4 regions of the Streptomyces sp. CB03238 genome follow, and region 2 is predicted to be linked to each of the others. Evidence: riboswitches for the same ligand, from Rfam matches in the RefSeq annotation. Region 2 holds a riboswitch; each other region holds the start of a gene.

The links. Region 2 has a riboswitch for cyclic di-AMP ahead of BKD26_RS34425 (M23 family metallopeptidase). Riboswitches for the same ligand answer to the same signal wherever they lie in the genome.
Region 1: linked by a shared signal. The riboswitch ahead of BKD26_RS37435 (M23 family metallopeptidase) and the one ahead of BKD26_RS34425 (M23 family metallopeptidase) in region 2 are both predicted to bind cyclic di-AMP.
Region 3: linked by a shared signal. The riboswitch ahead of BKD26_RS38805 (LysM peptidoglycan-binding domain-containing M23 family metallopeptidase) and the one ahead of BKD26_RS34425 (M23 family metallopeptidase) in region 2 are both predicted to bind cyclic di-AMP.
Region 4: linked by a shared signal. The riboswitch ahead of BKD26_RS17895 (transglycosylase family protein) and the one ahead of BKD26_RS34425 (M23 family metallopeptidase) in region 2 are both predicted to bind cyclic di-AMP.

Annotation. Positions count from the first base shown of each region.
Region 1 covers NZ_NBCN01000041.1:9,518-16,897, reverse strand. Annotated here, with positions in the region: gene BKD26_RS37450 (DNA topoisomerase IV subunit A) at 1-354, opposite strand, end outside; gene BKD26_RS37445 (pitrilysin family protein) at 618-1,955, shown strand; gene BKD26_RS37440 (pitrilysin family protein) at 1,982-3,346, shown strand; cyclic di-AMP (ydaO/yuaA leader) riboswitch at 3,555-3,718, shown strand; gene BKD26_RS37435 (M23 family metallopeptidase) at 3,732-4,529, shown strand; gene BKD26_RS37430 (GntR family transcriptional regulator) at 4,741-5,439, shown strand; gene BKD26_RS37425 (HPr family phosphocarrier protein) at 6,182-6,463, opposite strand; gene BKD26_RS37415 (bifunctional GNAT family N-acetyltransferase/acetate--CoA ligase family protein) at 6,642-7,380, shown strand, end outside.
Region 2 covers NZ_NBCN01000029.1:61,719-69,098, forward strand. Annotated here, with positions in the region: gene BKD26_RS39950 (hypothetical protein) at 72-380, opposite strand; partial or broken gene BKD26_RS42310 (transcriptional regulator) at 950-1,039, shown strand; partial or broken gene BKD26_RS42315 (HAD family hydrolase) at 1,042-1,184, shown strand; tRNA gene BKD26_RS34415 (tRNA-Met) at 1,385-1,458, shown strand; gene BKD26_RS34420 (PP2C family protein-serine/threonine phosphatase) at 1,630-2,772, shown strand; cyclic di-AMP (ydaO/yuaA leader) riboswitch at 3,009-3,143, shown strand; gene BKD26_RS34425 (M23 family metallopeptidase) at 3,155-4,264, shown strand; gene BKD26_RS34430 (PrsW family intramembrane metalloprotease) at 4,341-5,681, opposite strand; gene trmB (tRNA (guanosine(46)-N7)-methyltransferase TrmB) at 5,763-6,536, opposite strand; gene lhgO (L-2-hydroxyglutarate oxidase) at 6,617-7,380, opposite strand, start outside.
Region 3 covers NZ_NBCN01000054.1:998-8,377, forward strand. Annotated here, with positions in the region: gene dxs (1-deoxy-D-xylulose-5-phosphate synthase) at 1-1,670, shown strand, start outside; gene BKD26_RS38790 (aspartate aminotransferase family protein) at 1,667-3,052, shown strand; partial or broken gene BKD26_RS41895 (helix-turn-helix transcriptional regulator) at 3,151-3,330, shown strand; gene BKD26_RS38800 (tyrosine-protein phosphatase) at 3,368-4,180, opposite strand; cyclic di-AMP (ydaO/yuaA leader) riboswitch at 4,638-4,795, shown strand; gene BKD26_RS38805 (LysM peptidoglycan-binding domain-containing M23 family metallopeptidase) at 4,800-5,696, shown strand; gene BKD26_RS38810 (SGNH/GDSL hydrolase family protein) at 5,859-6,653, shown strand; gene BKD26_RS38815 (TetR family transcriptional regulator C-terminal domain-containing protein) at 6,767-7,380, opposite strand, start outside.
Region 4 covers NZ_NBCN01000009.1:88,135-95,514, forward strand. Annotated here, with positions in the region: gene BKD26_RS17875 (Ppx/GppA phosphatase family protein) at 352-1,272, opposite strand; gene BKD26_RS17880 (DUF501 domain-containing protein) at 1,269-1,799, opposite strand; gene BKD26_RS17885 (septum formation initiator family protein) at 1,814-2,284, opposite strand; gene eno (phosphopyruvate hydratase) at 2,378-3,658, opposite strand; gene BKD26_RS17895 (transglycosylase family protein) at 3,958-4,659, opposite strand; cyclic di-AMP (ydaO/yuaA leader) riboswitch at 4,663-4,841, opposite strand; gene BKD26_RS42030 (transglycosylase family protein) at 5,101-6,036, opposite strand; gene BKD26_RS17905 (cytochrome P450) at 6,217-7,380, opposite strand, start outside.

The DNA of each region.
Region 1 (7,380 bases), on a different contig from region 2:
GTTCCCGTGCCCGTCCACCAGGGGCAGGCGCATCGAGAACGGCTGCGCCATGCGCACCAGGGCGTCGTAGATCGACGCGTCACCGTGCGGATGGAGCTTGCCCATCACCTCACCGACGACCCGGGCGCACTTCACGAAGCCGCGCTCGGGCCGCAGGCCCATCTCGTTCATCTGGTACACGATGCGGCGGTGCACCGGCTTCATGCCGTCGCGGGCGTCCGGCAGGGCCCGGGAGTAGATCACCGAGTACGCGTACTCGAGGAAGGAGCCCTGCATTTCATCGACGACGTCGATGTCGAGGATCTTCTCCTCGAAGTCGTCTGGCTGCGTGGTCTTCGTGCTGCGGCGGGCCATCGCGGCTGCGGCTCCTTCACCAACAAGGTTGATCTGACGCGGACCATTGTGGACCGTCCCACTGACAACGCCGACCGCGACCCGGAAGAGGGACGGAACGCGGATCCGGGAACTTCGCCAGGTGTCAGTGCGCTTGCATACAGTGGCAGGACTTCCACAGCGGTCCGCCGCAGGTCGCAGCAGCTGCATAGAGTGGCAGGGGACATCCACAGCGGCCCGCAGCTGGACTTTTTCACAGAGCGATCGAAGGGACGTACATGCCCATGGGTCACACGGCCACAGCCCAGGCCGGCTCCGGCGGCCTGACAGCGACCGAGCACCGCCTGGCCAACGGCCTGCGCGTGGTGCTCTCCGAGGACCACCTGACCCCGGTCGCCGCGGTCTGCCTCTGGTACGACGTCGGCTCACGCCACGAGGTCGAGGGCCGCACCGGCCTCGCCCACCTCTTCGAGCACCTGATGTTCCAGGGCTCCAAGCAGGTCCAGGGCAATGGCCACTTCGAGCTGGTGCAGGGCGCCGGGGGCTCCCTCAACGGCACCACCAGCTTCGAGCGCACCAATTACTTCGAGACCATGCCCGCCCACCAGCTGGAGCTGGCGCTGTGGCTGGAAGCCGACCGGATGGGCTCCCTGCTCGCCGCGCTCGACGACGAGTCCATGGAGAACCAGCGGGACGTCGTCAAGAACGAGCGCCGCCAGCGGTACGACAACGTTCCGTACGGCACGGCCTTCGAGAAGCTGACCGCCCTCGCCTACCCGGAGGGCCACCCCTACCACCACACGCCGATCGGCTCCATGGCCGACCTGGACGCCGCCACCCTCGAGGACGCGCGGAACTTCTTCCGTACGTACTACGCGCCGAACAACGCCGTCCTGTCGGTCGTCGGCGACATCGACCCCGAGCAGACGCTGGCCTGGATCGAGAAGTACTTCGGCTCCATCCCGTCCCACGACGGCAAGCAGCCGCCGCGGGACGGGACGCTGCCGGAGGTTATCGGCGAGCAGCTGCGCGAGGTCCTCGAGGAGGAGGTCCCGGCCCGCGCCCTGATGGCCGCCTACCGGCTCCCGCACGACGGCACGCGCGAGTGCGACGCCGCCGACATCGCCCTCACCGTCCTGGGCGGCGGCGAGTCGTCGCGGCTGCACAACCGCCTGGTGCGCCGCGACCGTACGGCCGTGGCGGCCGGTTTCGGCCTGCTGCGCCTGGCCGGCGCGCCCTCGCTCGGCTGGCTGGACGTGAAGACGTCCGGCGGGGTCGAGGTGCCCGACATCGAGGCGGCCGTCGACGAGGAGCTGGCCCGGTTCGCCGCCGAGGGCCCCACGCCCGAGGAGATGGAGCGCGCCCAGGCCCAGCTGGAGCGCGAATGGCTGGACCGGCTCGGCACGGTCGCCGGCCGCGCGGACGAACTGTGCCGGTTCGCCGTGCTGTTCGGCGACCCGCAGCTCGCCCTGACCGCCGTCCAGCGCGTCCTGGACGTCACCGCCGAGGAGGTGCAGGCGGTCGCCAAGGCCCGCCTCCGCCCCGACAACCGCGCGGTGCTGGTCTACGAACCGGTCAGCACCGACGACAGCGACCAGGAAGAAGAGGGGGCCGACCAGTGAGCGACGCCGCTGTGTCCCTGACGTCCATGGAGTTCCACCCGCAGCCCCGGCCCGGCACCGCCAAGCCGTGGGCCTTCCCCGCCCCCGACCGCGGCTCCCTCGGCAACGGCCTGACCGTGCTGCGCTGCCATCGCCCCGGCCAGCAGGTCGTGGCCGTCGAGATCTTCCTCGCCGCCCCGCTCGAAGCCGAGCCCGAGGGCCTCGACGGCGTCGCCACGATCATGGCGCGGGCCCTGTCCGAGGGCACCGACAAGCACTCGGCGGAGGAGTTCGCCGCCGAGCTGGAGCGCTGCGGCGCCACGCTCGACGCGCACGCCGACCACCCCGGCGTACGGGTCTCCCTCGAAGTCCCCGTCTCCCGGCTGGCCAAGGCCCTCGGGCTGGTCGCCGAGGCGCTGCGGGCCCCCGCCTTCGACGACAGCGAGGTCGAGCGCCTCGTCCGCAACCGGCTCGACGAGATCCCGCACGAGATCGCCAACCCGTCCCGTCGCGCCGCCATGCAGCTGTCCAAGGAGCTGTTCCCGGCCACCTCCCGTATGTCGCGCCCCCGCCAGGGCACCGAGGAGACCGTCGCCCGCATCGACGCCGCGGCCGTTCGCGCCTACTACGAGGCGCACGTACGCCCCGCCACCGCCACCGCGGTCGTTGTCGGTGACCTCACCGGCGTCGACCTCGACGCGGTGCTCGCCGACACCCTCGGCGCCTGGACGGGCGACACGGCCGAGCCCCGCCCCGTACCGCCCGTGACGGCCGACGACACCGGCCGTGTCGTCATCGTCGACCGGCCCGGCGCTGTACAGACGCAGCTGCTCATCGGCCGTATCGGCCCCGACCGGCACGACCGGGTCTGGCCGGCCCAGGTGCTCGGCACCTACTGCCTGGGCGGCACCCTCACCTCCCGCCTGGACAAGGTCCTGCGCGAGGAGAAGGGCTACACCTACGGCGTACGGGCCTTCGGCCAGGTGCTGCGCTCCGGCCCGGAGGGCGGCGCGGCCATGCTCGCCATCAGCGGCTCGGTCGACACGCCCCACACGGGTCCGGCGCTCGACGACCTGTGGAAGGTGCTGCGCACCCTCGCCGCCGAGGGCCTGACCGACGCCGAGCGCGAGACGGCCGTCCAGAACCTGGTGGGCGTCGCCCCGCTCAAGTACGAGACGGCTGCCTCCGTCGCGGGCACCCTCGCCGACCAGGTCGAGCAGCACCTCCCGGACGACTTCCAGGCCCAGTTGTACGCCCGGCTCGCCGAGACGGGCACCGTGGAGGCCACCGCGGCGGTCGTCAGTGCCTTCCCGGTGGACCGTCTGGTCACGGTCCTCGTTGGTGACGCGGCTCAGATCAAGGAGCCCGTCGAGGCGCTCGGCATCGGCGAAGTGACGGTTGTCACCGGCTGATTGACGCGCCTCTCCTCCAGGAGGGGTTATGTGGGACCCCGGCATCGGGCGATGCCGGGGTCCCGGCCATATGTCCGCTTTGTTGCGGAGGTTCGGTGTCTGCCCTGTGGCGTGCGCTACAAAAAACCGTGTCCGTTTGGTGATTGAAAGATCAGCCGCTTAGCGTCTGATGCGCTGTCCGACCGGTACCCGCCGCACCCGCGGCACCGGGCAGCGATCGCCGAGTCCCCGTCCGGCGCGAGCCTGGGGAGCCGGGGACCCACGCAGTCCCTGGGGTGAATCGGACGCCTTCGCACCCGTGCGGAGGGGCCCGTAGGAGACCTTCCTGCTCCGAACCCGTCAGCTAACCCGGTAGGCGAGAAGGAAGGAAAGGACCAGCCACTTCATGGCGTTCACCCGTGCCACCGGGAAGCACCGTGCCCCGAGCCGCCCCGGCTTCCTGAGCCGCAAGAGCGCACACGTCGCCGGAGTCGCGGCCCTCGCCACCACCGGCGTCGTCGGATCCCTCGCTTCCCCGGCGCTCGCCGCCAACAAGGACGCCGCTCCGCTCTCGCTCGAGGACACCGGCCTCAACCAGGCGATCATCACCGACACACTCGCCGAGCGGGTCGACGCCCAGGCCGAGGCCCAGGAGCTGGAGGCCCAGGAGGCCGCCGCCAAGGCCGCCGCCCAGGCGAAGGCCGAGGCGGAGGCGAAGCGCAAGGCCGAGGCCCGTGTGAAGGCGGCCCGCGAGGCCAAGGAGCGCGCCGACCGCGAGGCCGAGCGCCAGCGGCTCAACGCCTTCCAGCTCCCCGTCGCCGGCACGTACGTCAGCACCGGCTACCAGACCGGCGGCGCCATGTGGTCCTCCGGCAGCCACACCGGCATCGACTTCCACGCCGCCTCCGGCTCCCGCGTGGTGTCCGTGGGCGCGGGCACCGTCGTCGAGGCCGGCTGGGGCGGCGCGTACGGCAACAACATCGTGATCCGGATGAACGACGGTACGTACACCCAGTACGGCCACCTGTCCTCCATCAACGTCTCGGTCGGCCAGACCGTCATGCCCGGCCAGCAGATAGGCCTCTCCGGCTCCACCGGCAACTCGTCCGGACCGCACCTCCACTTCGAGGCCCGTACGAGCGCCGAGTACGGCTCGGACATCGACCCCGTCGCGTACCTCCGGTCGCACGGCGTGAACGTCTGACCCCGCCCCTCTCCCCTCGTTCTGCGAAGGCCCCGGCTCGGGAAACGAACCGGGGCCTTCGCCATGTCCGGGCAACCCGGGGGCGGCCTCCTGGCCAAAAAGAACTCCATGGTTTACGGGTGGCTATCGGAAATTCCGTCCCGCTGCAATAGAGTCACTGAACAGGCGTCAATCAGCTGAGTTTCGCGCGGATTAAGTTGGGGGTTCTGGTATGCGCATTCCAGCGCACTCGGTATGCACGGCGATCCGCGACGACATCGTCACCGGCGTGTTCGAGCGCGGCAGCCGGCTCACCGAGGAGCAGCTGGCCCGCCGCTACGGCGTCTCGCGCGTCCCGGTCCGCGAGGCGCTGCGCACCCTGGAGTCGGAGGGCTTCGTCACCACCCGCCGCCACGTCGGCGCGTGCGTCGCCGAGCCCACCGAGCAGGAGGCGGCCGACCTGCTGGAGATGCGTACGCTGCTGGAGCCGCTGGGCGCCGCGCGCGCCGCCCAGCGCCGCACCGACGCACATCTGAAGGTGTTGCGCGGCCTGGTCAGGCTGGGCCAGGAGCGGGCGCGCCGTGGCCAGGGGGAGGACCTCCGCTCGCTGGGCGGCTGGTTCGACGAGACGCTCGCCCAGGCGTCCGGCAGCCCGGCGCTGACGGCGCTGCTCACCCAGCTCCGGCACAAGATCGCCTGGATGTACGCGGTCGAACAGCCGGCCCAGCCGGTGGAGGCGTGGGCCGAGCACGGCGCGATCGTGGACGCCGTCGCCCGCGGCGACGCGGAACGCGCCCGCGCGCTCACCGCCCTCCACGTCGAGCGCTCGCTGACCGCGCACCGGCTGCGCCGCCAGGAACGGCCCGAGCGGCCGGCCGGGCGTGTGAGGACCTCGCAACATCGCGTAAACACCGCGAGCGCCCGCAATTAACAGCGGCGCCGTATACAAAGACGGGGGAATTCCTGAGGCACGGAATTCCCCCTGCCCGGAAATGGTCGCCCATAAAAGGAGACCTCGCGCACCGGACCGTGGCCGGCCCGCCGAACCGGATGACGTAAGCGGCACGGCGCCGCGCCGAATGCGGCCGACAAGCGCCCCGTGGCGACGTCCGGGGGTTGCCCGTCAGGCCGACGCGCCCGGGGTGCCGTAAGCGACCTGTGGCGGCGAGGCGCCCGTGCCGCACGTGACGGGTGGGGCCTGCGTCGGCGCCCGAAGCGGCTCGTGGGGTCGACGCGTTTGAGGTGACCGTTGTGGCCAGTGGGGCGGAGGCGCTTGAGTGCCCGAGGCGACCGGTGGGGTCCACGCGCCAGGCGCCCATCGCGGCGGGTCGTCCACGGGCCTGAGGCGCCCGAAGCGGCCGGTTGGCCACGCGCCAGGCGTCCCGAAGAGACCGGTGGGGTCCACGCGCCAGGTGCCCGCCAGGTGCCCGTCGTGGCCGGTGGGGGCGAGTGCAGCGCCCTGCTCTCGGGCGGCCGGCGGTGGCCTGGGCGGCGGGGCCGACCGCCGTGGTGCCCGGGTCGGCCGCCCGGGCCGTGTCGCGTGCGGCCCCGGCGCGCTCAAGGCGCGTTGTCGCGCCAGGACGAGCGCCCCGAGGCGGCAAAAAGCGGAGCCGTACCGCCCGGGTCCCGGGGATGCGGCTCCGCTCTGATGCAGGTGGGGGTGACCGGGAGGGTCAGACGGTCTCGGGGAGTTCCTCGAGGCCCTCGGCAACCAGCTTCGCCAGACGGTCCAGGGCGGCGTCCGCGCCCTCCGCGTCCGAAGCGAGCACGATCTCCTCGCCGCCCTGCGCGCCCAGGCCCAGCACCGCGAGCATCGACGCGGCGTTGACCGGGTTGCCATCGGCCTTGGCGATCGTCACGGGGACGCCGGCGGCCGTGGCGGCACGGACGAAGATGGAGGCGGGGCGGGCGTGCAGGCCCTCGGCCCAGCCGACGTTGACGCGGCGCTCAGCCATGGTGTTGCCCTTCGAGTCTTGGCGGGTTGTCTAGACCAGTTGTGGAATCCAGTCTCTCATGTCCGGCAGAGTGCTCGAACCGGCCTCCACGCCGGGCCCGGCGGCCGGTCGACGCGCCTCACCCAGCGTTGTCCACAGCACCTCCACGACCAGCCGGCCGCACCGTACGCTGGGGCCCATGCGGACCCCGTCGGATCAGCCGGAACACGTATACCCCGACCACTGGGAGGCCGACGTGGTGCTGCGGGACGGCGGCACCGCGCGGATCAGGCCGATCACCACGGATGACGCCGAGCGCCTGGTCAGCTTCTACGAGCAGGTCTCGGACGAGTCGAAGTACTACCGGTTCTTCGCACCCTACCCCCGGCTCTCCGCCAAGGACGTGCACCGCTTCACCCACCACGACTACGTGGACCGGGTGGGGCTCGCGGCCACGGTCGGCGGCGAGTTCATCGCGACCGTGCGTTACGACCGGATCAACGCGCAGGGGCTGCCCGCGAGTGCCCCCGCCGACGAGGCCGAGGTCGCGTTCCTCGTCCAGGACGCCCACCAGGGCCGGGGCGTCGCGTCCGCGCTGCTCGAACACATCGCGGCCGTCGCCCGCGAGCGAGGCATCCGGCACTTCGCGGCCGAGGTCCTGCCCGCCAACAACAAGATGATCAAGGTGTTCACGGACGCCGGGTACACCCAGAAGCGCAGCTTCGAGGACGGGGCCGTACGGCTCCACCTCGACCTGGAGCCCACCGACCGGTCCCTCGCCGTGCAGCGCGCCCGCGAACAGCGCGCCGAGGCCCGGTCCGTGCAGCGGCTCCTCGCTCCCGGCTCCGTCGCCGTCATCGGTGCCGGCCGCGCCCCCGGCGGAGTCGGCCGCACCGTCCTCCGCAACCTCGTGGACGCCGGATACACCGGCCGTACGT
Region 2 (7,380 bases):
TTCTGGTTATCGCGGGGATGCGCATGTCGGCAGGCCGACCGTGGACGGTGAGCGCCGCACGGTGGGCCTCGTCAGTGGCCTTCTCCGTGGCCCTGGTGCCCGTGGTATTCCTGCTGGCCGTAAGCGTCTTTTTGGGAGACGCCGTGCGCTTGGAGATGGCCTTCACCGAAGGTTTCGTTGCCCAGGCCGTAGTCGGAGCCGCCCCGGCCGTAGCTGTTCTCCTGCTCACGCGTGAGCGATCCAGGCCCACCGCTGACTGAGTTTCGAGCCTCTCCGTAGCGGCCCAGCCCCCTTAGGTTGACGCTCACGGCATCCAGGCGCAGGGCGGATGCCCCACCGGGCTTTTGGGACGAGGCATAGGCCATCACCTCGGTGCTCACCCCCCTCCGCTTCGCATGCGTCGATCTGACCGCTCCGCCCCAACACGAGACGCCCAGTGCGCTTCCTTCACCCTCGGCCTTGTCGGCACGCCGCTGCCCATGCGGCGTCTCAACGCAGGGACCGCTTGCGTGAGCGATGCGTGCGCGGACGGGTCGACATGGGCTGGACCAGGCAGCATGTTGATCTGACCTGAAGCGCTCTGACCAGGCACGCCGGGACCGCCTGGCAGGCGTCGGCACCTCGCGTCATGATCTTGGGGGGACTTTTAATCCGTTGGTTGTGGGTTCGAGTCCCACACGGCCTACCATTCAGCCCCAGGTCAGAGGCGTTCCCCGACCTGGGGCTGACGTCACTCCCGGGGCTCTGATAATCGTCTGCCGGCCCCAGAGCCCGACGATCATGAGTAACGAAGCCCCGGCCGGCCGGGGCGGTACGTCAAGCCGCGGGTTCGCGGACCGGCGCGGACTCGATGATCCGTTCCGGATGATGCAGCCATACCTGCTGGCAGTGAGCGGTGACCGTCAGCCCGAAGTCGCGGGCCTCGGTGGGGAGCCGAGTTCGATGTACTGCCCTACGCGACCGCCTGCCGATGATGTTGGACAGCCGCGATCTCTCGCCGCAAGCCCGTCGAGAGCTCGAGAGCATCCGGTACGCGATCCCCAGGCGGGGACGCTCAAACACACGCGCCGCACCGGCTGGTGGATGGCGGGCGGTCGTGACACGACTCTCAGGAGACCCGCACCGGGGACGTCAACTCCCTCGGCAAGAAGTACAGCACCGAGGCCGACCCACAAGCGGTCACGAATTCGGAGGACCAGATGGCCCCGTGCCGCCCGGCGCCCGGGGGGCCTGGCTTCCCGCCGCCCCCGGCCACAGTCGCGTCCGTCACGCTCCTTTCCCGACCACGGGCGTCACCGTGGCCGTTTTGGTCGCGTCAGGGCAGCTGCCAGGGATATTGGTTAGGGAACGTGCGCCGGATGGCGTAAGGTGGTGTTCACAACGACGCGGGGTGGAGCAGCTCGGTAGCTCGCTGGGCTCATAACCCAGAGGTCGCAGGTTCAAATCCTGTCCCCGCTACTGAAGACGAAGGCCCGGTGCATTGCGCACCGGGCCTTCGTCATGCCCCGGGCAAGTGGAGTGTGTCGCTCGGTCGGCGGATGGCGAGTCGCCGCGCGGCGCGGCTCCGGTCAGCCTGGGTGGGGCGCGGTACCGTCCGCAGCCGTGGGCGGAGCGGGCAGGAGACCAGTGGTGGGGCAGCGAGCGCGGGACGGCGGCGACGGGCCGGAGGGGGTCCGGCGGTTCGTCCGCGCGTTGCCCGCGCTGCTGATCGCGGGGGGCGTGGTGTACGACGTGTGGACCCCGCCGCACTTCACCGCCGTACCGCTGTTCGCCGCCGCCCCGCTCGTCGCGGCGCCGCTGTTCACCGCCCGTACGACGCTGCTGTCCGGTCTGTCCGCCGTGCTGGCCGTGCTGTTCCTGCACCTGGGCAACGGCACCCTGGACGAGGTGCACGCCCTCACCGAGATCCTCACCGTGGCGGTGGTCGCGGGGCTCGCGCTGCTGATCAACCGGGTCGTGAGGCGCAGTGGTGAGCGGCTCGCCTCGGCGCGGGTGATCGCCGAGACCGCGCAGCGGGCCGTGCTGCCGACGCCCGCCGAGCGGATCGGGGGGTTGCAGGTGGCGGCGCGGTACGAGGCGGCGCAGGCGGACGCGTTCATCGGGGGTGACCTCTTCGCGGTGCAGGACACGCCGTACGGGGTGCGGTTGGTGGTCGGGGACGTGCGGGGGAAGGGCATGGGGGCGGTCGAGGCGGTGGCGGTGGTCATCGGGGCGTTCCGGGAGGCGGCCGAGCAGGAGAGCTCGCTGGAGGGCGTGGCGCAGCGGCTGGAGCGGGCGCTGGCGCGGGAGGGGACGCGGCGGGACGGGCTGGACGCGTTCGAGGGGTTCACCACCGCCGTACTGGCGGAGATCCCGCGCGGGGAGGCCGTGGTGCGGGTGGTGGACCGGGGGCACCCGGAGCCGCTGATGCTGTACGCGGACGGGCGCGTCGAGCTGCTGGAGCAGGCCGAGCCCGCGCTGCCGCTGGGCATGGCGGACCTGGGGACGTGGCCGGACCGGGCGTACGAAGTGCCGTATCCGGCGGGGGCGACGCTGCTCTTCTACACGGACGGGCTCTCCGAGGCGCGGGACGCGGACGGTGTCTTCTACGACCCGGTCGCGCGGCTGGCGGGGCGGCTCTTCCCGGGGCCCGACGCGGTGCTGGACGCGCTGGTGACCGACGTATGGCGGCATACGGGCGGCGGGGCGACCGACGACCTGGCGCTGTTGGCGGTGAGCCGGCCGGCGGAGGGGCAGCCGGAGCGGCGGCGGACGATGCCGGTGGTGCCGTAGCACTCCGTAGTGACCATGTGTCGCTGCGCATAACACGTGACGCACCGTCAGAATTGCTGTGCCCGGGGAATGTTTCTGATGTGCGGTCAACTCGCCCGGTTGTGCCCGGTTGTGGCCTGGTAAATCCCGGGCCCGTGTAGTTAATGATCAGTAGGAACAGCTTGGAATCCGGAGCCCGCGTCTATTAACGTTCGATAACGCAGCGCGGTCGTCCCAGCCGTCGCAAGAGACGGCACCGCGCGCGTGCGCCGAATTCCGCAAGGGAACCGGGGAACCACCACCTTGGGGTGAATCGGGCCGAAGTGGGCCCGTAGGAGACCTTCCTGCTCCGAACCCGTCAGCTAACCCGGTAGGCGAGAAGGAAGGAAAGGAGTGCGCCTCCGTGGCGTCCAACCGCCCTGCCCCAGCCCCCGAAGCTCCGTACGGCTCCATCGGCTCGTTCAACTCTTCGGGTGTCCCGGACGCCGCACCCGTAAACGGGCAGTGGGAGGAATGGAACCCCACCGAGGAGACCGTCCGCCCCGTCCGCGGCCGGCACCGCGTCGCCAAGCAGCGCGGCGGCCTCGCCCGTAGCTCCACCGTCCTCGGCGTCGGCGTCATCGCGGCGGTCGGCGCGGGCGGCATGGCCACCGCGCAGGACAAGCCCGCGGTCTCCATATCCTTGCCAGACGTGGTCACGGACAACCTGCCCGACGCCGAGTCCCTGCCCGGCATCGGCGCCCTGATGTCCGACGACTCGGACGACTCCGACGGACCCGGCCAGGGTGACTCCGCCCCGCTCACCAACGCCACCCTCACCGGCACCGCCGGTGCCGACGCCGGGCAGCAGAGCAGCGGCGCGGACGCCGGCGAGGCACTGCGCGCCCGGATCCTCCAGCAGGCCGAGCAGCAGCAGGCCTCCGCCGACGCCGAGGCCAAGGCGGCCGCCGAGAAGGCCGCCGCCGAGCAGGCCGCGGCCGAGGCGAAGGCGCAAGCGACCGCCGCCCAGGAGCAGGCCGCCGAGGAGAAGGCCAAGGCCGAGGCGGAGGCCGCGGCCAAGGCGGCGGCGGCCGAGAAGGCCGCGGAGGAGGAGCGGCTGGCCAAGCTCGCCTCCAGCTGGTCCCTGCCGACCTCCTCGTACACCATCACCTCCACCTACGGCCAGGCCGGCAACATGTGGTCCTCCGGCTACCACACCGGTCTCGACCTCGCCGCGCCCACCGGTACGCCCGCCAAGGCCGTGCACGGCGGCACCATCAAGTCGGCCGGCTGGTCGGGCTCGTACGGCTACCGCATCGTCCTGGAGCTGGAGGACGGCACCGAGGTCTGGTACTGCCACCTGTCGTCCATGACGGTCGGCGCCGGGCAGACCGTCGGCACCGGCGAGACCATCGGCCGGGTCGGCGCCACCGGCAATGTGACCGGGCCGCACCTGCACCTGGAGGTGCACACCGCGGGCGGCGACGGGATCGACCCGCTGGCCTGGCTGCGCGGCAAGGGCCTCACCGTCTGAGAATCCCGTCCGGCGCTTTCGCACTCCGGCAGCTCTGGCGGCACACCCCCCGACGCCAGGGCTGCCGGTTTTGTGGTCAGTACCGGTACGGGTTGTAGCCGCCGTAGTTGAGATGCGGCGGCGGCGTCCACACCCGGCCGGTGGCCTGCGCCGCGTACGTCAGCGCCGGCCCGGCTATCTCCTTGCGCTGCCACAGGTGGTGCAGCAGCTCCTGCTCACGCGCCATGAAGTCCGGGCCCACCACGCCCCGGCGGGCCCGGTGGCGCAGGAACGCCAGCGACGTCGCGAACGCCTCGTACTCGCCGACCGCCCGGGCCGCCGCCGGGCCGAAGCAGCGCGCCGCGTACCCACGGGCCAGACCGCGCGCCCGCATCGAGGACAGCGCGAGCGGCTCCGCGGGCGTGAGCCAGCCCGCCGCGGCGTACGCCGGGAGCTCGCCGGATATGGTGCGCAGCTCGCGCTGCCGCGACCAGACCGCCAGCCAGGTCAGCAGCCCGAACGCGGGCACCATGAACGCCCCGTACACGGCGTAGAACGCCCACGGCCCGAAGGCCGCCGAGCCGTTCCACAGCGCGTGCATGCCCATCGCCAGGACCAGCCCGAGCAGCGGCAGCGCGACCCGCCGGATCCTCTTGCGGCGCGCGGTGATCGCGGCGATGCCGAAACCGATGCCGGTGAGCACGGTGAACAGCGGGTGCGCGAACGGCGACATCACGATCCGTACGAAGAAGGTCGCGGCCGTGACGGACGCGAACCCCGACGTGCCGATCTGCTGGTCCTCGCCGAAGGCGTTGCCGAGATACAGGATGTTCTCGGTGAAGGCGAAGCCGGTCGCGGTGAACCCGGCGATGACGACACCGTCGACGATCCCCGTGAAGTCCCGTCTGCGGAAGACGAAGACCAGCAGCACGGCGGCCGCCTTCGCGCTCTCCTCCACGATCGGCGCTATGACGGTCGCGCCGAGCGTGTCCGCGGACGCCGGGTCGGCGGTGGCGGTGGCTATCCAGCGGGTCGCGAAGGTGTTGGCGACGATCGCGACCAGCGCGGCGGCGCACGCGCCCCACGCGAACGAGAACAGCAGGTTGCCCCACGGGCCCGGCTCGACCCGGTCCAGCCAGCGGAACGCGGCCATGAGGAGCGGCACGGGCAGCAGGGCGAGGCCCAGCCCGACCAGGAAGCCCTCCGTACCGGTCTGCTCCCGCACCAGCGCCAGGATCACCAGCCCGCACAGGGCGAGCACGATGACGACCGCGGAGGCCCGCACCACCTTGCTGCGCCAGAAGGCGCGGCGGGGCTTGTAGCGCCAGCGGGCACGCTCCGGCACGGCGTCGAACGACGGCTGCGGTTCGTACGCCGGGACGGCCGGATACGGCGACGGGTGCTGGTGCGCGGACGGCCGCGCGGACGACTGGGACACGGGAACGACCCTAACGACCGCCACTGACAGTCCGCGACGGGATTGCTACGCGTGCTGCGCGTGCTGCGCGTGCTGCGCGTGCTACGCGTGCTGCGCGTGCTGGAACAGCAGGTCGCGCACGACATGCCCCTTGTCCAGGCCCTGACCCTCGAACCGGGTCAGCGGCCGGAAGGCGGGGCGGGGCGCGAAACCGCCGTCGGGCTGCGTGTTCTCGAAGTCGGGGTGCGCGGTCAGCACGTCCAGCATCTGCTCGGCGTACGGCTCCCAGTCCGTGGCGCAGTGCAGGACCGCCCCCGGCTTCATCCGGGTGGCCACCAGGCTCAGGAACTCGGGCTGGATCAGCCGGCGCTTGTGGTGCCGCTTCTTGGGCCAGGGGTCGGGGAAGTACACGCGTACGCCGTCGAGGGCGCCGGGCGTGAGCATCTCGCGCAGCAGGATGATCGCGTCGCCGTTGGCCACGCGTACGTTGGTCAGGCCGGCCTTCTCGGCGAGGGCGAGGAGGTTGCCCTGGCCGGGGGTGTGGACGTCGACCGCGAGGATGCCCGTCGACGGGTCGTCGGCGGCCATCTGCGCGGTGGCCTCGCCCATCCCGAACCCGATCTCCAGCACGACCGGAAGCCCGCCGAACATCTCGCCCAGGTCGAGCGTGCGCTGCCCGTCGATGTCCAGCCCCCACACGCCCCACAACCGCCGCAGCGCATCACCCTGCCCGGGCGTGACGCGGCTGCGCCGGGGCTGGAAGCTGCGGATCCGCCGCTCGAAATGCGATCCGGCGGGATCGGGCGCGGGCCCCTCGGGGAATCGGGACTCACCCTTGGGCCGGCGGTGCACGGCGGTTTCATGGGACTCAGACACAATGACCGAATTCTACGGCGCCCCCACGATGCCGCTGCCCGAGCGGCCGGGTTCAGGGCGTCGGGGTTCCGGGTTCCGGGTCAGCCCAGGTGCGCCAGAGCCCGCCGGGCGACTTCCCGGCCGATGGGCAGGGACGCCGTCGCCGCCGGGGACGGGGCGTTCAGGACGTGGACCGTGCGCGGGGCCTCGCGGATCAGGAAGTCGTCGACCAGGGTGCCGTCCCGCAGCACCGCCTGGGCGCGGACACCCGCCGGGGCGCGCCGCAGGTCGTCGGGGTCGACCGCCGGGAGCAGCCGCCGTACCGCCTCCGTGAACGCCCGCTTCGACACCGACCGGTGCAGTTCACCGGCCCCGTACCGCCAGTGGCGGCGGGCGATCCGCCAGGAGCCCGGCCATGCCAGCGTCCCGGCCAGCTCGCCCGGCCGGACGACCGACCAGCCGTACCCCTCGCGGCTGAGCGCGGGCACCGCGTTCGGCCCCACGTGGACGCCCCCGTCGACGCCCCGCGTCAGGTGCACGCCCAGGAACGGGAACGCCGGGTCCGGTACCGGATACACCAGGCCCCGCACCAGCTCCGGTCGGGCCAGCTCGTAGTACTCGCCCCGGAACGGCACGATCCGCATGCCCGGCTCGTCGCCCGCCAGCCGCGCCACCCGGTCGCAGTGCAGCCCCGCGCAGTTCACCAGCACCCGGCCACGGAGGATCTCCCCGGACGCCGTACGGACCGCGACCCCCCAGGGGCGCCGGTCCACGGCGGCGACCTCCGCCCCGTACCGGATCTCCGCGCCGGACGACTCCGCCAGCTGCGCCGCCACCGCCCCGTAGTCGCACACCCCCGTCGTCC
Region 3 (7,380 bases), on a different contig from region 2:
GCTACGTACACAAACTGCTCACCGGCCGGCAGGACTTCTCCAAGCTGCGCGGCAAGGGCGGCCTGTCCGGCTACCCCTCCCGTGAGGAGTCCGAGCACGACGTCATCGAGAACTCCCACGCCTCCACCGTGCTGGGCTGGGCCGACGGTCTCGCCAAGGCACGCGACCTGCGTGGCCGGACCGACCACGTCGTCGCCGTCATCGGCGACGGCGCGCTCACCGGCGGCATGGCGTGGGAGGCGCTCAACAACATCGCCGCCGCCAAGGACCGGCCGCTGATCATCGTCGTCAACGACAACGAGCGCTCCTACGCACCGACGATCGGCGGCCTCGCCGGCCACCTCTCCACCCTCCGTACCACCGACGGCTACGAACGCTTCCTGGCCTGGGGCAAGGACGTCCTGCGCCACACGCCCGTCATCGGGCCGCCGCTGTACGGGTCGCTGCACGGTGCCAAGAAGGGGTTCAAGGACTTCATCGCCCCCCAGGGCATGTTCGAGGACCTCGGCCTGAAGTACGTCGGCCCCATCGACGGGCACGACATCGCGGCCGTCGAGTCGGCGCTGCGCCGCGCCAAGCGGTTCCACGGCCCCGTCCTCGTCCACTGCCTGACCCAGAAGGGCCACGGTTACGGGCCCGCCCTGGAGGACGAGGCCGACCGGTTCCACGCCGTCGGGGCCATGGACCCGCTGACCTGCGAGCCGCTCACGCCCGCCGCAGGCCCGTCCTGGACGTCCGTGTTCGGCGACGCGATCGCCGAGATCGGCGCCGAACGGCCGGACGTCGTCGCCCTCACCGCCGCGATGCTGCACCCGGTGGGGCTGACGAAGTTCGCCGAACGGTTCCCCGACCGGGTGTGGGACGTCGGCATCGCCGAGCAGCACGCCGCCGTCTGCGCGGCCGGGCTCGCGACCGGCGGCCTGCACCCGGTCGTCGCCGTCTACGCCACCTTCCTCAACCGCGCCTTCGACCAGCTGCTGATGGACGTCGCCCTGCACAGGTGCGGCGTCACCTTCGTCCTGGACCGGGCGGGCGTCACCGGCGTGGACGGGCCTTCGCACAACGGCATGTGGGACCTGTCCGTGCTCCAGGTCGTGCCCGGGCTGCGGATCGCCGCCCCGCGCGACGCCGAGCAACTGCGCGCACAACTGCGCGAGGCGGTGGACGTGGCCGACGCGCCCACCGTGCTGCGCTTCCCGAAGGAGCCGGTGGGGCCCTCCCTGCCCGCCACCGGACGGATCGGCGGCATGGACGTCCTGCACCGGGCGGACGACCCGGACGTGCTGCTGGTGGCCGTCGGCGTCATGGCGCCCGTGTGCCTCGGGGCGGCCGAGCTGCTGGCCGGGCGCGGCATCCGCTGCACCGTCGTCGACCCGCGCTGGGTCAAGCCCCTCGACGAGCAGCTCGCCCCGCTGGCCGCAGGGCACCGGCTGGTCGCCGTCGTCGAGGACAACAGCCGCAGCGGGGGAGTGGGCTGGGCGGTCGGGCAGGCGCTGCGCGACGCCGGGGCCGACGTACCGCTGCGGACCTTCGGCATCCCGGAGCAGTTCCTGGCACACGCCAAGCGCGGCGAGGTGCTGGCCGACATCGGGCTCACCCCGGTCGAGATCGCGGGACGGATCAGCGGAGCGCTGGCACGCACGTCGGCACGCAAGGAGAACGACGCATGAGCAAGAAGTTCGATCTGACGGCGCTGCTCGCCGACCGGGGCGCCGAGGGCTACGACCTGCACGCCCGTCACCTCAACCCCCAGCTGTCGCGCATGCTCCATACGATCGGCTTCGACAAGGTCTACGAGCGCGCCGAGGGCGCCTACTTCTGGGACTCCGACGGCAACGACTACCTCGACATGCTCGCCGGCTTCGGCGTCATGGGGCTGGGCCGGCACCACCCCGTCGTACGCAAGGCCCTCCACGACGTCCTCGACGCGGAGCTGCCCGACCTCACCCGCTTCGACTGCCCGCCCCTGCCGGGCCTGCTCGCCGAGAAGCTGCTGACGTACTCGCCGCACCTGGAGCGGGTGTTCTTCTCCAACAGCGGAACGGAGGCGGTGGAGACCGCGCTGAAGTTCGCCCGGTACACCACCGGCCGGCCGCGCGTCCTGTACTGCGCGCACGCCTTCCACGGGCTGACCACCGGCTCGCTCTCGGTCAACGGGGAGAGCTGCTTCCGCGACGGCTTCGACCCGCTGCTGCCGGACACCGCCATCGAGCTGGGCGACCTGTCCGCGCTGGAGCGGGAGCTGAAGCGGGGCGACGTGGCCGCCCTCATCGTCGAGCCCATCCAGGGCAAGGGTGTGCACGAGACCCCGCCCGGGTTCCTGCGCGCCGCCCAGGACCTGCTCCGCAAGCACAAGGCGCTCCTCATCGCCGACGAGGTGCAGACCGGCCTCGGCCGGACCGGCACCTTCTACGGCTACCAGCACGAGGACGGTGTCGAGCCGGACCTGGTGTGCGTCGCCAAGGCGCTGTCCGGGGGCTATGTGCCGGTCGGCGCCACCCTCGGCACGGACGAGATCTTCAAGAAGGTGTACTCGTCGATGGACCGGGTGCTCGTCCACTCGGCCAGCTTCGGGGCGAATGCCCAGGCGATGGCGGCGGGGCTGGCGGTGCTGTCCGTCCTCGAGGACGAGGAGATCGTGGCGAACGCCCGGCGGACCGGAGAGCTGCTGAAGTCACGGCTCGCCGCGCTCGTCGACCGCTACGAGATGCTGTACGAGGTGCGCGGCCGCGGCCTGATGATCGGGATCGAGTTCGGCCGCCCGTCCTCGCTCGGGCTGCGCAGCCGCTGGACCATGCTTCAGGCGGCCCGCAAGGGCCTGTTCGCCCAGATGGTCGTGGTCCCGCTGCTGCAGCGGCACCGGATCCTCACCCAGGTCTCCGGCGACCGGCTCGAGGTGATCAAGCTGATCCCGCCACTGATCATCGGCGAGCGGGAGGTCGATCGGTTCGTCGAGGCGTTCACCACCGTCATGGACGAGGCGCACAGCGGTGGCGGCCTGATCTGGGACTTCGGCAGGACGCTGGTGAAGCAGGCCATCGCCAACCGCTGACTTCTGGCGGAAGGGAGGCATGACCACTTCCTCCGCGGCCGGGCGGTCCGCGGCCGGGCCGTCGCGCGGCCGGGCCGTCCCACGCGTCGTCCGCCGCGCTGCCGGACGTCACGCCCCAGCGGCGGGCGCTGCGGCGGGGGCCGCACCCTGGGGCCGCCGCACAGCGCGCCGGGCTGTCCCCGGCGCACCTGTCACGGCTGGAGACCGGCCGCCGGATCCGTCGCTGCACGATGCTGCTCGGGTTCGCCCGCGTCTACGGTACGGCCGCTTCCGCTCTTCGAGCGCGGCGCCGGACAGGCGATCAGCGCGCTCGTCTCAGCCCTCGTCGAGAAGGCGCTCGCGCAGCCGCTCCCGGGTCTCGGGGCTGAGCTTCAGCCCCTCGGTCAGGTAGCGGTCGGTCGAGCCCCAGGTCTCCTCGATGGTCGAGAACGCCGCCGCCAGGTACTCGATGCGGGCGTCGAACAGCGGGCTGAGCAGCTCCATGACCTCCGGCGACATACCGGCCGGGGAGCTGTCGCTGCGGCGTACCTTGTAGCGGCGGCGCGGGTCGTTGGACTTGAGGTAGTCCTCCTCGATCGCCTCGCGCTCGACGCCGACGGCCAGCAGGGACACCGCTATGGACAGCCCGGCCCGGTCCTTGCCGGCCGCGCAGTGCATCAGGGCCGGGACGCTGTCCTCGGCGAGCGCGTGGAGGACCCGGCTGTGCTCGGCGGTGCGCTCCTTGATGATCATGCGGTACGAGGCCGTCATCCGGGCCGCCGCCTGGCCGTCCGCCAGGATCGAGCGCAGCTGGTCGATGTCGCCGTCGCGGACCATGATCCAGAACTCGGCGCCGTCGGCCGGGTCGGAGAGCGGGATGTTCACGTTCCGTACGCCGGGCAGGTCGACGTCCGGGCCTTCGAGCTTCTGGTCGGCGGCGTTGCGGAAGTCGAAGATCGTGTGCAGCCCGAGACCCGCGAGGAAGGCCGCGTCCTCGCCGGTGGCGTGCGCGAGGTGGCCGCTGCGGTAGAGCCTGCCCTGGCGCACGCGCCGGCCGTCCACGGTCGGAAGCCCGCCGACGTCACGGAAGTTGCGCACTCCGGTCAGCTCGGGCTCGATCGACGGGACCTGCGGCAGCTGCTGCGTCACGGGGGCTCCTGACGTGTGTGTGGTCGGCGCCGGCGGCCGACGATTGTCGCGTTCCGACGATACGACATGGGTTCGTCGGGCACGACGGGGGGATCTGTCCTACTACGCCATGGTTTGGCTGCCCGGCTGTGAAGGCGGTGGGATTGAGAAGTCTCGTCAAGGAATGACACTTCTGTCCGTATTAGGGCATTAGATATAACGTGCCCTGGTCGCAAGGGAGATGGGCAGGACCACGTGAGCAGCGTCATAACCGTGACCGTCCGTGGCGGGGCGCCCTTCATGAATTCCGTGCACACAAAGGGAATACATGATCCGTAATCCACGGAGGGTGACCGGAATTCCGGCGCGGCCGCATCGCTCGGAATGCCGGGGAGAAAGCAGCGGCTTGTTCACGTCGAGCCGCCTCGCTTACGGTCACGGCAATCCGGCCGGACCGCCGAATCCTGCCGCCGGTCGGAATTCCCACCCACCCACGCGTGGCAGGAGCGGGGGACCCAGGTAGTACGCCGACCCCGGAATTCCGGGACCGGCTCGGGGTGAAGTCGCGTCCACGGCGCGGCCGGACAACTCCAGTCCGAACCCGACAGCTCACCTCGCAGGCGCCGGAGAGGAATTCGCCATGCCCGCGAAGGGTAAGCACCGCCGTCCCAAGTCCAGCTCCATTACGCGTGGTTTCGTCGCCGCCGGTACCGGTGGCGCAGCCATCGCCCTCCCGCTGCTCGGCGCCACCGGCGCGCACGCCGCGGAGAAGGCCGCCCCGGCCGCCGCTCCGCAGCAGGCCGTCGCCGCCGCGGCCACCGCCGCCAAGGCCGCCCCCGCAGCCCCGGCGAAGAAGGCCGCGCCGCGCACGTACACCGTGGTCGCCGGCGACTACCTCTCCAAGATCGCCCGCAACAAGAACGTCAAGGGCGGCTGGCAGAAGCTGTACCAGGACAACCGCCAGGTCATCGGCGAGGACCCGTCGCTGATCCTCCCGGGCATGAAGCTCACGCTCGGCGTCAAGTCCACGGCGGCTCCGGCGAAGGCCGCCCCGGCCAAGCCGAAGGCCGACGAGACCCGCACCGAGAGCCGCGCCTCGCGCTCCGCCGCCAAGGCCGAGGCCCCGGCGGCCTCGGGCTTCACCGCCCCGGTCTCCGCCGGTGTCACCACCCCCTACCGTGCCTCCGGCTCGATGTGGTCCTCCGGCTACCACACCGGTGTCGACTTCGCCGCCTCCTCCGGCACCAGCGTCAAGGCCGTCGGCGCGGGCACCGTCGTGTCGGCCGGCTGGAGCGGCGCGTACGGCAACGAGGTCGTCATCCAGCACGCCGACGGCACCTACTCGCAGTACGCCCACCTCTCCTCGCTGACCGTCTCCTCCGGTCAGACCGTGAGCGGCGGCCAGGAGATCGGCCTGTCCGGCTCCACCGGCAACTCCAGTGGCCCGCACCTCCACTTCGAGATCCGCACCAGCCCCAGCTACGGCTCGGACATCGACCCGCTGGCGTACCTCCGCCAGCACGGCGTCTCCATCTGACGACGGCTCTGAGCGAGAGCACTCCGCCCGGCACCGCCTCCCGGTGCCGGGCGGAGCCGTATTCCGGGCTTGGGTGAATCTTGACCGGTGGTAAAAATCACTCCCCGTCAACCCCTCCTTACGGTCGCGTAGGTCACATCACCGGGTGAATGATGTGCTCCCGTGGCAGACGATTCGAGATTCAGAGACAGTGACGTATTCGGGTCGTACGCGGCGATCGGTGACAGCTTCACCGAGGGCGTCGGAGACCCTGGGCCCGACGGAACGTTCGCCGGCTGGGCGGACCGCCTCGCGGTGCTGCTCGCCGACCGGCTCCCGGAACCCGAGGAGTTCCGGTACGCCAACCTCGCCGTGCGCGGGCGGCTCCTCGACCAGATCGTGGAGGAGCAGGTGCCGCGGGCCAAGGAACTCGCCCCCGACCTGGTGACCTTCTGCGCGGGCGGCAATGACATCATCCGGCCGGGCAGCGACCCGGACGACGTCGCCGAGCGCTTCGAACGAGCGGTCGCCGACCTGACGTCCGCGGTCGGCACGGTCCTGGTGACGACCGGGTTCGACACCCGCACCGTGCCGGTGCTGCGCCGGCTGCGCGGCAAGATCGCCACGTACAACGGGCACGTCCGCGCCGTCGCGGACCGCTACGGCTGCCCCGTCCTGGACCTGTGGTCCCTCAAGACCGTCCAGGACAGGCGGGCCTGGGACGCCGACCGGCTGCACCTGTCGCCCGAGGGTCACACCCGCGTCGCCCTCCGGGCCGGTCAGGTCCTGGGCGTCGACGTCCCCGCCGACCCGGACCAGCCCTGGCCGCCCCTTCCGCCGCGCGGCCCCCTCGAACTCCGCCGCGACGACATCCAGTGGGCGCGCGAGTACCTGGTCCCGTGGATCGGCCGCCGCCTGCGCGGCGAATCCTCCGGCGACCACGTCTCGGCCAAGCGCCCGGACCTGCTCCCGCTGTAGGTAACGGGGGACTTGGGCGCCTCCTTGAACGGGGGCTCCCTGGGGCGGGCCTTCCGGCGCCGGGCTCCTGGGCGGGCCTTCCGGACCCGCGCCCTGGCACGGGCGCCGGGCCATCAGGCGCCGGGCGGACCAGACGTGCCGGACGCGCCCGGTGCGCTGGGCGTGTCGCGCGCGTTCGACGTGCCGGGGGCGACGGGCGGGACCGCCGGGTGGCCGAGTTCGCGAGTGAGGGCTTCGTCCGCCCAGGCCAGCATGGCGGCGCGGGAGAAGGCCGCCGCGTACGCGGTCATCTGCACGGCCAGGCCGTCCAGGAACGCGGTCAGCCGCCAGGCCGCCGCCTCGGGGTCCTCGCAGCGGAACTCGCCCGCCGCCGCGCCTTCCGCGAGCACCTCGGTCAACGCCGCCTTCCACTGCCGGTCGAGGTCCTGGGCCACATCCCGCAGCGCGGGTTCGCGCAGAGCCGCGGCCCAGCCCTCGATCCACAGGCGCCATCCCTTGGCCCGGCCGGTCGGCGCGTACCAGTGGACGGCCGCCCGCAGCCGGCGGGCCGCCGTCGTCCGGCGGCCCAGCAGGCGGCGGAGGTGCGCGAGGTCGCCCTCGGCGGCGTACGCGAAGGCCGCCGCCACCAGCTTCTCCTTGGTCGAGAAGTGGTACAGGACGAGTGCGTTGCTCACGCCCAGCGCCGACGCCACGTCGGCGATCCGCACGGCCGCCACACCGCGCGCCT
Region 4 (7,380 bases), on a different contig from region 2:
GTATCCACCCGCTGGAGGGGGGTCGCTCGTGCGCCCCTTCACAAGGTTCTGGGGTACCTCTGCTACACTGCGCGGCCCGCGTGACCGAGGTCATGGCGCGGAGGGGGAACCAGGGTGTAACGGAAGGCGTTGTTCACCCCCGCTGAACTGGGCGAGCGAGCACCTTTTAACGGTGGACCACACCGCAGTTCACGCCTGCGAAACATAGGCCAACCACTGCCCACGAGCGTAGACAAGGGCCCTGAGGGAGGCACCAGAGGCCCTTGAGCGGCTCCGCGACCCCCATCAGGGCCCTTTTCCTTGTGAAGAACTTCACGAACTTTTCCGACCGCCTGTCCGGCGGAGCGGGGATCAGACGAGCGACAGGGCGATTCCGTCCAGAATGTCGTGTTCGGAGACGACCACCTCACGGGCCCCGATCCGCTCCATGACGGCCAGCAGGACCAGCGCCCCGGAGACGATGACGTCCACCCGCCCCGGGTGCATGACCGGGATCGCGGACCGCTCGTCGTGGCTCGACGCGACCAGCCGCGCCGTCACCTCGGCGACCTGCTCGTAGCGGATACGGGAGCGGTGGATCGCCGCCGAGTCGTACTCCGCCAGCCCCAGCGCGATCGCCGCGACCGTCGTGACCGAACCGGCCAGCCCGACGAGCGTCTCCGCGTCCCGCAGCGGAACGGTCTCCTCCGCCAGGTCAAGCGCCGCCTCGACGTCCGCCCGGATCGCGGCCACCTCGGCCTCCGACGGCGGGTCGCTGCGCACATGACGCTCGGTCAGGCGTACGCAGCCGATGTCGACCGACCGGGCGGCGCGCGCGTGCAAGTCGCCGACGACGAACTCCGTGGAGCCGCCTCCGATGTCCACGACCAGGTACTCCCCCGCGCCGGCGTCCTTCAGCTCCTTGGTCGCCCCGGTGAAGGAGAACTCCGCCTCCTGGTCACCACTGATGACCTCGGGCTCCACGCCCAGGATGTCCATGACGCCCCGGACGAAGTCGTCCCGGTTCTCGGCGTCGCGCGAGGCCGAGGTCGCCACGAAACGCAGCCTCTCCGCCCCGTACTCCTTGATGACGGCCGCGTACTCGCGGCACGCGGCGAACGTCCGCTCCAGCGCCTCGGGCGCGAGCCGGCCGGTCCTGTCGACGCCCTGGCCGAGCCGGACGATCGTCATCCGGCGGTCCAGGTCGGTGACTTCGCCGCTCGCCGGGTCGACGTCGGCGACGAGGAGGCGGATGGAGTTCGTACCGCAGTCGATGGCGGCGACCCGGGTCACTGGTCGTCCTCCTTCTGCGGACTGACGCAGGGGCCCTTGGCCCACCACTCCGGCAGCATCGCGATGGCCTCGTCGCCCAGCGGGTTCACGCCGGGGCCGGCGGCCAGCGAGTGACCGACGAGCACGTGCAGGCACTTCACGCGGTCCGGCATCCCGCCGGCGCTCGGGAAGCCCTCCAGCACCTCGATGGCGTCACGGCGCGCGATGTAGTCCTCGTGCGCCGCGCGGTAGGCGGCGGCCAGCTCCGGGTCGGTCTGGAGCCGCTCGGACATCTCCTTCATGACGCCGTTCGCCTCGAGCGTGCCGATCGCGGAGGCCGCGCGCGGGCAGGTGAGGTAGTACGTCGTCGGGAACGGCGTGCCGTCCGGGAGCCGGGGCGCGGTCTCCACCACGTCCGGGTTGCCGCACGGGCAGCGGTGCGCGATGGCGCGCAGGCCGCGCGGCGGGCGGCCGAGCTGTTCCTTGAACGCCGCGACGTCCGCCTCGGTGGGCTCGGTGCGTTCGGTCTGCGGAGGGGGCGTTTCCATGCCTGCCTTGGGTTCTACTTGCGGTCGGTGCGGTCGGCGGTGTCCACGCCGTCCCAGAGGTTGGAATACCAGGGGCGGTCGGCCGCGCCCTGGTCGGTGCGGCGCTGGCGCACCGCGTCGGGGTCGATGACCGTGTAGCCGGTCTCCCCCGGGAGTACATAGTGCAGGTGCTCGCGGGCGAGGCGCTTGATGTACGCGTCGTCCTGGAGCCGCGCCTTCTCGTCGCGCAGCCGTTCGACGCGCTCGCTCGCCTCGGCCGCCAGCCGCTCCTGCTCGGCGATCTCGGCGCGCTGGGACACCCATTGGCGCATCGGGTAGGCCAGGGCCACCACGAGTGAGCAGACGACCAGCGCGAGGAAGGCCGCGCGGCCGGTGAGCCGGGAGCGGCGGTCGTGCCGTCGGCTCTGGGAGCGGTAGACGCGGGCGGCGGTCTGCTCGCCGAGCAGTCGCAGCCTGGTCGCGGTGGAGAACCGGTCCCGGGCCATGTGCTTACCCGCCTCCCCTTGCCCGTTACGTACGTACGTCCCCGGACACGGTACGGGACCGTGGCCGGGGACGTACGGAGGCTGGTGCGGAGATCAGCCCTTGAAGCGCGGGAAGGCGCTGCGGCCCGCGTACACCGCCGCGTCGTCGAGGATCTCCTCGATGCGCAGCAGCTGGTTGTACTTGGCGACGCGCTCGGAGCGGGCCGGGGCGCCGGTCTTGATCTGGCCGCAGTTGGTGGCGACGGCCAGGTCGGCGATGGTGACGTCCTCGGTCTCGCCGGAGCGGTGCGACATCATGCACTTGAAGCCGTTGCGCTGGGCCATCTCGACGGCGTCCAGGGTCTCGGTCAGCGAACCGATCTGGTTGACCTTGACCAGCAGGGCGTTGGCGGCGTTCTCCTCGATGCCGCGCGCCAGGCGCTCCGGGTTGGTGACGAACAGGTCGTCACCGACGAGCTGGACCTTGGAGCCCAGCTTCTCGGTGATGGTCTTCCAGCCGTCCCAGTCGTCCTCGAACAGCGGGTCCTCGATGGAGACCAGCGGGTACGCGTCGACGAGCTCGGCGTAGTAGTCCGTCATCTCGGCGGCCGAGCGGGACTTGCCCTCGAACTCGTAGGCGCCGTCCTTGTAGAACTCGGACGCGGCGACGTCGAGCGCCAGGGCGATGTCCTTGCCCGGGGCGTAGCCGGCCTGCTTGATGGCCTCGAGGATGAGGTCGAGGGCGGCGCGGTTGGAGTCGAGGTTCGGGGCGAAGCCGCCCTCGTCGCCCAGACCCGTGGAGAGGCCCTTCTCCTTCAGGACCTTCTTCAGGGTGTGGTAGACCTCGGCGCCCCAGCGCAGGGCCTCGGAGAAGGACTCCGCGCCGATCGGGGCGATCATGAACTCCTGGATGTCCACGTTGGAGTCGGCGTGCGAGCCGCCGTTCAGGATGTTCATCATCGGAACGGGCAGCAGGTGCGCGTTCGGGCCGCCCAGGTAGCGGAAGAGCGGCAGGTCGGACGCCTCGGAGGCGGCGTGCGCGACGGCGAGGGAGACGCCGAGGATGGCGTTGGCGCCGAGCGACGACTTGTCCGGGGTGGCGTCCAGGTCGAACATCGCCTGGTCGATCAGCCGCTGCTCGGTGGCGTCGTAGCCGACGAGCTCCGGGCCGATCTGCTCGATGACGGCGAGGACGGCCTTCTCGACACCCTTGCCGAGGTAGCGGTCCTTGTCACCGTCGCGGAGCTCGAGGGCCTCGAACGCTCCGGTGGACGCACCGGACGGGACGGCAGCACGGCCGGTGCTGCCGTCGTCGAGGCCGACCTCGACCTCGACCGTGGGGTTGCCTCGGGAGTCCAGGATTTCCCGGGCTACGACGACGTCGATGGACGGCACGAGCATCTCCTTCTGGGATGTGACGCAAAATGTGACGCATGCGGTGCAGGGTCTCTTTGGCCTTGCGGCAAGAGCCTAACCGCCCTGAGGGCCGGAGCCGGCCGACGCCCGCCTCCTGGGACGAAAAAGGGCTCACGAGTCGGCATTACGGGCAAAACGCCACGAAACTTACTGGCTGGTAGCCGTGGTGTGCGGGGGGTCGCTCAGGGGTGCGGCGGGTGCGGCAGGTGCGGCGACGGGAAACCCCGGCCCGGCGCATACAGGGGAAGGACACGCCGGGCCGGGGTGGTGCGCGGGGCTCAGCTCAGGTGGAGCTGCTGGCCCGGGTAGATCAGGTCGGCGTCGTCGACGATGTCCTTGTTCAGCTCGAAGAGCTTCTCCCAGCCGCCCGCGACCTTCTTTTCGGCGGCGATGATGCTGAGGGTGTCGCCGGCCTTCACCTTGTACTCGCCGTCGCCCTTCTCGACCTTCTTGCCGGTCGGGGTGGTGACGGTCTTCTTCGGCGCGGCCTGAGGAGCGGCCTCGGCCTTCGGCGCGGTGCGCTGCTCGCTGCGCGTGGTGGGCTGCTCGGCCGTGCGCTCCTGCTGCGGCTGCGGCTGGGCCTGCTCGGCGCCGCCGCCGTCGTACGAGGCGTTGGACAGGCCGACGCCGCAGCTCGGCCACGCGCCCTTGCCCTGGCCGGCGAGGACCTTCTCGGCTATCTCGATCTGCTGCGACTTGGAGGCCTGGTCGGCGGTCGGGGCGTACGCGGTGCCGCCGTACGCGGCCCAGGTGGAGGCCGAGAACTGCAGACCGCCGTAGTAGCCGTTGCCGGTGTTGATGGACCAGTTGCCGCCGGACTCGCACTGGGCGACCTTGTCCCACTCGGCGGCGGTGGCGGCCGAGGCGGACGTGGCGCCCATCAGCGGGGCGGCGACGGCCACACCGGTGATGCCGGCGAACGCGGCGAACCGGGCGGCCTTGGAGGGGCGACGGTGCTTGGCCTTGCTGGAGAACAGCATGGGACATCTCCTCACCGACGCCTGCGAGGTGAGCTGTCGGGTTCGGGCGTGAGCTGCCCGGCCGCGCGGCACTGCTGTGCGCGCGGCTTCACCCCAAGCCGGTTGTCGGTGCCATGTCTCCATGACTGCCGGGCCGGCACTTACCTTGGGTCCCCCGCTCCTGCCTTCGGCGCGTGACGCGACGACTGTTCCCGTCGACCGGCGGCAGGATTCGGCGTTCCGGTCGATGGGGCCCGCGGTGGCGAGCGGTCACGACGGTAGACACAGACCTCCCCGAAGTTCAAAGACGGACATCGGGGTCAATCCGCCCGTACGCGCCTGCCCTTGACGGGCGTTTACGCAGGTGACGGGCGGATTGTGCGGTTCGGTCGGCGTTGGCGCGCCAGTTGGGGCGAAGAGATTCATGTCTCACTTACACAGAAGCGGACATTTACCCCGCGCTCAGGGCTGATCCGGCGTCAGCTCCAGGCTCTGGCCAGGAAGGATGAGGTCCGGGTCGGCGCCGACGGTGTCCTTGTTGGCCTCATAGAGGGCCGACCAGCCACCGGGGAACTGGTGCTCGTCCGCGATGGTCCAGAGGTTGTCGCCGGGACGGACGGTGTACGCGCCGGGCTCGACGTTCCCCGGGTCGCGTGTCGCCCCGTCACCCCGGGAGGCATGCCCGTCGTTTTCGCGCCCGGTGACCGAATTGCCGGTATCGGTGGGATCGGTGGGTCCGCTGGGCTTGGTGGTGCTTTCGCCCTCCGGTGTGGCAGGGGCGGCCGGGGCCTTCGGGTCGGTCGCCGCGGGCTCCTCCGGGTCGGCCTCGCCGCGGTGCTTGCCGGTGCCGGGGGCGGGGCTCTGGGCCGGGTCCCCGGTCGGGGTCCCGGTGGGGGTCCCGGTCGGGTCGGGCGTCGCCGGGGTGGGCTCGGTGGGCAGGAGCGTCCCGGCCGGGTCGGCCGGCTGGGACGCCTCGGGCGCGCCCGGGTCCTCGAGCGTCTCGGCGGGGTCCGTCGCCTCGGGCGCCGCCGGGGCGGTCTCACCGGGCGCGGTGGGCACGATGCCCAGGTCGGCCTCGGGCGTCGTGGTGGCGCCGCCCAGGCCCGCGATGGGGGCGCAGGTCTCCCACATCTTGACGCCCGTCGCGGCGTAGGCCTTCTCGGCGACGGCTATCTGCTCGGTGCGGCTGGCGAGGTCGGGGCGCGCGGCGTGGGCGAGACCTCCGTACGACTCCCACGTCTCCTGCGACATCTGCAGGCCGCCGTAGAAGCCGTTGCCGAGGTCGGCGCTCCACATGCCGCCGGACTCGCATTCGGCCACCCGGTCCCATGTGGTGGCGTCCGCCGCCGACGCGGAACCCGCGCCGAGCAGCGGGAGCGCGATGGCGGATCCGGTCACCCCTGCCGCGACGACGATGGCGGGGGCTTGACGGGGTCGTCGGTGCCGGCCGTTCCCGGAGCGCATGCGGTGCTGCCTTTCGCGTGACTGCTGAGGTGGGGGTGAACGTAGCGGCATTCGAACGCCAGTCACAAGTCGATGCAGCGGAGATTACGCGAAGATCACAGTTCTGACGGAGCGTCACTTCTCAATAGGGGCGAACTCGACCGGGAGTGTGCGCAGTCCCCGCATAATCAGCCCCCCACGCCACCGCAAATCGGCCGGATCCACCGCAAGCCGAAGGTCGGGGAGGCGGGTGAGCAGCGTCGCGAGCGCGGTCTGCCCCTCCAGCCGGGCGAGCGGTGCGCCGAGGCAGTAGTGGATGCCGTGCCCGTACCCCAGGTGCTGGTTGTCGCGCCGCGCCAGGTCGAGGGTGTCCGGCTCGGTGAACCGCTCCGGGTCCCGGTCGGCCGCGGCGAGCACGACGAGGACCGGGTCGCCGGCCGCGATCCGCTCGCCGCCGATGGTGAGCGGCTCGGTCGCGAACCGCCACGTCGCCAGCTCCACCGGCCCGTCGTAGCGCAGCAGTTCCTCGACCCCGGTCTCCAGCAGCCCGCGCTCTCCGGCGGCGAGGGAGTCCTGGAGCGCGGTGCGCTGGCCGGGGTTGCGCAGCAGGGCGTACACCCCGTTGCCGATCAGGTTCACGGTGGTCTCGAAACCGGCGAACAGGAGGATGAAGGCCATCGCGGCGGCTTCGTTCTCGGTGAGGTGCTCGCCGTGGTCCGAGGCCCTGATGAGCCCCGAGATCAGGTCGTCGCCCGGATCCTCCCGCTTGCGGTGGATCAGCTCGGCGAGGTACCCGCGCATCTTCTTCACCGACCGCGCCACCCCGCCGCGCGGCCCGCCGCCGTGCCGGATCATCATCCCGGCCCAGTCGCGGAAGTCGTCCTGGTCCTCGCGGGGCACGCCCAGCATGTCGCAAATGGCGTAAATGGGGAGCGGGAAGGCGAACTCATGGATGAGGTCCGCGCTCCCCTTTGTAGCGAAGTTGTCGATGAGCCGGTCCGTGAGCTCCTGCACACGCGGCGCGAACTCGGCCACGCGGCGGGGCGTGAACGCCTTCGAGACCAGGCGGCGCAACCGGGTGTGGTCCGGCGGGTCGATGTTGAGCAGATGCGTCATCAACTCGGCCTTGCGCTCGCCCGGAATGCCGGTCTTGCCCTTGGCGTGCGCGGGCTCGTCGTGATGCGCCGGGTTCTTGCTCAGCCGCTGGTCGGCCAGCGCCTGCCGGGCGTCCGCGTACCGGGTCACCAGCCACGCCTCGACCCCGCTGGGCAGCTTGGTGCGGTGCACGGGCGCGTGCTC